One region of the Shimazuella sp. NTD247 genome, then DNA from elsewhere that is predicted to be linked to it. Evidence: a T-box and tRNA genes for the amino acid it is inferred to sense, from the RefSeq annotation. Region 1 holds a T-box; the other holds one or more tRNA genes.
What was found. A T-box is a leader RNA that pairs with one kind of tRNA and senses whether it is charged. The one in region 1 lies ahead of leuS (leucine--tRNA ligase), so its partner is inferred to be a tRNA-Leu.
Positions count from the first base shown of each region.

Region 1 (2,265 bases):
ATTTTCCGAAGTAGTCAATGGATTGCTTTTTCCATCGAATACCACATCTTCTGGAAGTACGACTGGCAGCTGTTCTTTTGGCACAGGAACAGTTCCGCAATCATCACAATATATAATTGGAATCGGGGTACCCCAGTAACGTTGTCTGGAAATAAGCCAATCACGCAAACGATAGTTGACGACGCTGCCGCCTTTGTGAATACGATCCAAATGATCAGCAATAGCAGTAATCGCTTGTTGGTTTTCTACTCCATCAAAAATATCAGAGGAAACGAGTTTCCCTATTCCTGTGTATGCCTCAGTTAAAGGCTCGACCATCTGCTCGCCTTCCGGTTGCACTACTACTTTAATTGGCAAGTTATACTTTTTCGCAAATACAAAATCGCGCTCATCATGAGCTGGTACACCCATGACTGCTCCTGTCCCATAATCAAATAACACATAATTAGCGATCCAGATCGGTATTTCCTCACCTGTCAACGGATGAATTGCTTTTGCTCCTGTGTCGTACCCTAATTTTTCCACATCCGTCGCCGTACGTTCAAGTTCGGTGCTATTTCGCATCGTATGAATAAAGGAAAGTATCTCTTGTTCTTTTTCATTCCCAGCAATCAACTTAGGAACGAGTGGATGCTCTGGAGCCAACACCATATAGGTAACACCGTAGAGTGTGTCAGGACGTGTAGTAAATACACTTACTTCTTCTCCTACAGACGGCAAAGAAAAAGTGACGTTTGCCCCTTTGCTCTTTCCAATCCAGTTGCGCTGCATTGTTCTGATTTTATCTGGCCATTTTGGTAAGGTGTCTAATCCTTCAAGCAACCGTTCAGCATAATCCGTAATCCGCAGGAACCATTGAACTAGCTCCTTCTTGATCACTTCTGTTCCACACCGCCAACATTTCCCATCTTCTACCTGTTCGTTGGCCAGCACGGTATTACAACTTGGGCACCAGTTTACCGATGCTTCCTTACGGTACGCCAGTCCACGTTCATAAAACAATAAAAACAGCCACTGTGTAAAACGATAATAATCTGGCAGACACGTTCCTACGTAGCGGTCCCAATCATACGAACCACCGAGCAGAGACTGTTCTTTTCGAATTCGTTCCATATTATTAAGCGTCCACTCTCTGGGATTAATTCCTCGTTGAATAGCCGCATTTTCCGCTGGTAGTCCAAATGCATCTGCACCCATGGGATGAAGCACACGATAACCATTCATTCTACGAAAACGAGCGATAACGTCTCCAATGGAATAGACTCGAACATGCCCCATGTGAAGACCGTCTCCCGATGGATATGGAAACTGTTCCAATGCATAATAAGCGGGCTTCGTCTGATCTTCATCTGTCTTATGTAATGCATTTTCTTCCCAGTATGCTTGCCACTTTGCTTCTATCTCCCGATGCGCATACTCCTTCATGCCAATCAACCTTTCTTCTTCAACTTCGAAAAAATAAAAACCTCAAGCCACTAGCAGGTTGCTAGGGACGAGAGGTTGTATTCCCGCGGTACCACCCTAATTAGTGCTATGTATATAGCACTCGGCTCAAACCTGTAACGTAGGTATACGCCAAAGGTTACTTCTGTTCCCCTTTGGAGCGATGAAGCGAGTTCACATTTCCCTCAGGTTGGCTTGCACCAGAATGCCAACTCTCTAAGCTGAGTGAATTTAGCTACTACTCTCCATCTTAGCTTCATAGATGTTGCCATCATTATGCCCTGCTTTTTCGCCAATGTCAAGAACATTGAAATTTGCAATAGTATTCCTTTGTGAATTATGCGAAAATAGATGATGTTAAAATTACACAATTTTCGATCACTGGAGGAAAAATGGGTAACACTACTGCTGAAAAGATCCAGAATGTGATTACACACCTGCAGAACGCTATTAACAATGATAAGCGAGCCGATGCTGCTGACCAGCTCGACTCTGCTAAGACAGTCTTCCTATCGTGTCCCAAGGAGATTGTTGACAGCAAGTTTGGTCAGTATTCTGTCATTGTCAACATCAACAGTGCGATCGATGCTCTCAGGGCAAACGATGCTGAGCGTATCCACATTTGTATGGAACAGCTCAAGTCAGTCATTCCTCATCTGAAGAATATCAAGTGATCGAAAGGGCCTTGGGCAACCAGCGTCCTCAAATATTTAAACATCCCTTAATGACTTGGACACCTCTACTATTTAAAAATTAAACTATTAAAACGAGACTATGCTATACTTCAAGTGGATGACCAGAATATCATCCAACCTACGATCA
Region 1 is NZ_JCAJZU010000002.1:590,396-592,660, forward strand. It holds gene leuS (leucine--tRNA ligase) at 1-1,425, opposite strand, end outside; T-box leader at 1,486-1,704, opposite strand; gene AC5WOC_RS07595 (hypothetical protein) at 1,836-2,117, shown strand.

Region 2 (2,265 bases), on a different contig from region 1:
CTAGAATATATTTTGACTTTAGACGCAAAAAAAGCCGCCTAAATGGACGACTTTTTTTAATATGCTGCTATGATCGGACTTAAATCAAAGTCGCGATCACTTACACATGTATCTACGTATCGCAAAATTTCCTCAGCATATTTCTCCAACTCATGATTATAGAAAACCCAACTGATGTCCCATTCACTTGATCCTTCTACACAACCATCTAGTGATGTATGCATATACAAAATTACTTTTCTCATTGATTTTCACTCCCAATCATTAAGTATAAATTCCTATCAATCACACATATCTTTTTATCCATGTGTTTCAATCTATAAATTCTATCCTCAAGTAGAACTTGCAGTATCGTTTTGATGTTTTTATTTTAACATCTATCTTTTGCTCAAATTTCTTATCAATTGCTGTAATGCTTTTTTAGAAAAATTCTAATAAAAGATGAGATATCTTTCAACGAACATACTACTCTTTTTTTAACACGAATGGTTCCACGCTGAATTTCACAGCATGTAGAGTAACTCTTTAAAAAGGAATAGAACCTAAACAGTCATAAATCGGATTTTATGAGTACCATATATAGACATCGTTATTTTTCCAATTTGACAACTCCATACGGCTAAAGCCGTTGGATTCTTGGGACGATAGCCTCATGACTATTTCATTACCAAGCTAACCCCATACGCCCCACGGTTTATGTTTGTTGATTTCTTCTTTACCGCGAGCAAACTTGGTTTTCGTCTGTCACGACTATGCATATATTACCATGGGAATGTTTGTTTGTAAATTTGCTTTTTTCCAAAGGGAAGGAAAATTCCTTACCCTCGTTCAACGCTCGCTTTTAACCCACGATTTAAACCGTGGGTTTTCTCGCCCGCAATGTTATAAGATTGCTCTACTATTCATGGAATCCAAATATACAAAAAGAAGCCTCCCAAAATGGGACGACTTCTTTTTTATGTATGGTGCCGAGGGCCGGACTTGAACCGGCACGGTGTAACCCACCGCAGGATTTTAAGTCCTGTGCGTCTGCCTATTCCGCCACCCCGGCAAGGCAGTAAAAGTTGGAGCGGAAGACGGGATTCGAACCCGCGACCCTCGCCTTGGCAAGGCGATGCTCTACCACTGAGCCACTTCCGCAACTGGTGGCTCGAGACGGAATCGAACCGCCGACACGAGGATTTTCAGTCCTCTGCTCTACCGACTGAGCTATCGAGCCATCAAGGAATCTGTAATCCTTATGTATTAAGGCATTTCGAGCTGACAAAAGTTATTATAACATGCTACTCTTTGTTGTGCAATACCTGATTTTCTGTTGATCGTAAAAATCTCATCGTAGCTTGTATATCCTCATATGTCCCTTGTAATTCCTCATCTGTAAAAGTCGGTTCCAACACTTCACGGGCTATTGTTTTCGGTAATTTTTTTATGCTCGGTTTTCTTCTTGCTTTTGTACTGTTTTCTTGTGGAGTAATTTGCTTCATATGTTCTTTCAACGCTTGATTTCTAGCCTGCTCTGACGTCTCAATATTCAAACGTTTCCAATGAGAGGCAATCTTCTCTACATATGCTTTTGGTAACTTTCGATCACACTTGATCATCACATAATCAAGCAATACATTCACTACTGGTGATGGTAATTGATAATGGGTGAGCAATGACTGGATAAGATTCATTTCACTTTTTGGAACTGCTGCTCCACCTTGATAATGAGCCAAAAGTTCAAACGGAGAAATACGTTCTAGTAATTGAAAGTGTTTCTCTTTTGCAGTCAGTTCTGACGGAGTAAGAGTCATCTCGTTTTCTGCTGGAACAATCGGTTGACTCACAGCTTTTATAGGATATAAGTTGCTATTCAAATGATGAAACAACTTTTCTAAATTTACATCTCCGCCAATGGAAACTTCTGGATTTTGAATCGATTTAATAAGTGCCGTTTCATCTAATTTAAACAAATAACAAGCTTGTTTTAATTCTGATTCCAATTGGGGAGTCCAGTTGGATGGTTTTATGGTAGTAGCCAAGCGGGAACGAACAAACCCAAAATCGATCACAGGGGGCCTTTTCTTTGAGGCAGTTTGCACTGGCTGAGTAACAGATATGGTAGCAGCTGTTTGACCATATACTTCTTGAAATGTCTTTGTCAAATCTACACTTGTTAACCCTTTTTCTTCTTGCCATACTTGATTTTTAATCAATTGGTATTCTTCTAATCCTAATTGTTGCTGCAATTGAACAGCCAAAGGCCTCGTCTGAAAAAAAGTC
Region 2 is NZ_JCAJZU010000006.1:117,379-119,643, forward strand. It holds gene AC5WOC_RS15655 (hypothetical protein) at 57-245, opposite strand; tRNA gene AC5WOC_RS15660 (tRNA-Leu) at 964-1,051, opposite strand; tRNA gene AC5WOC_RS15665 (tRNA-Gly) at 1,066-1,140, opposite strand; tRNA gene AC5WOC_RS15670 (tRNA-Phe) at 1,144-1,219, opposite strand; gene AC5WOC_RS15675 (DnaD domain protein) at 1,284-2,265, opposite strand, start outside.
Region 2: it encodes a tRNA-Leu, which carries the amino acid that the T-box ahead of leuS (leucine--tRNA ligase) is inferred to sense. The anticodon was not compared.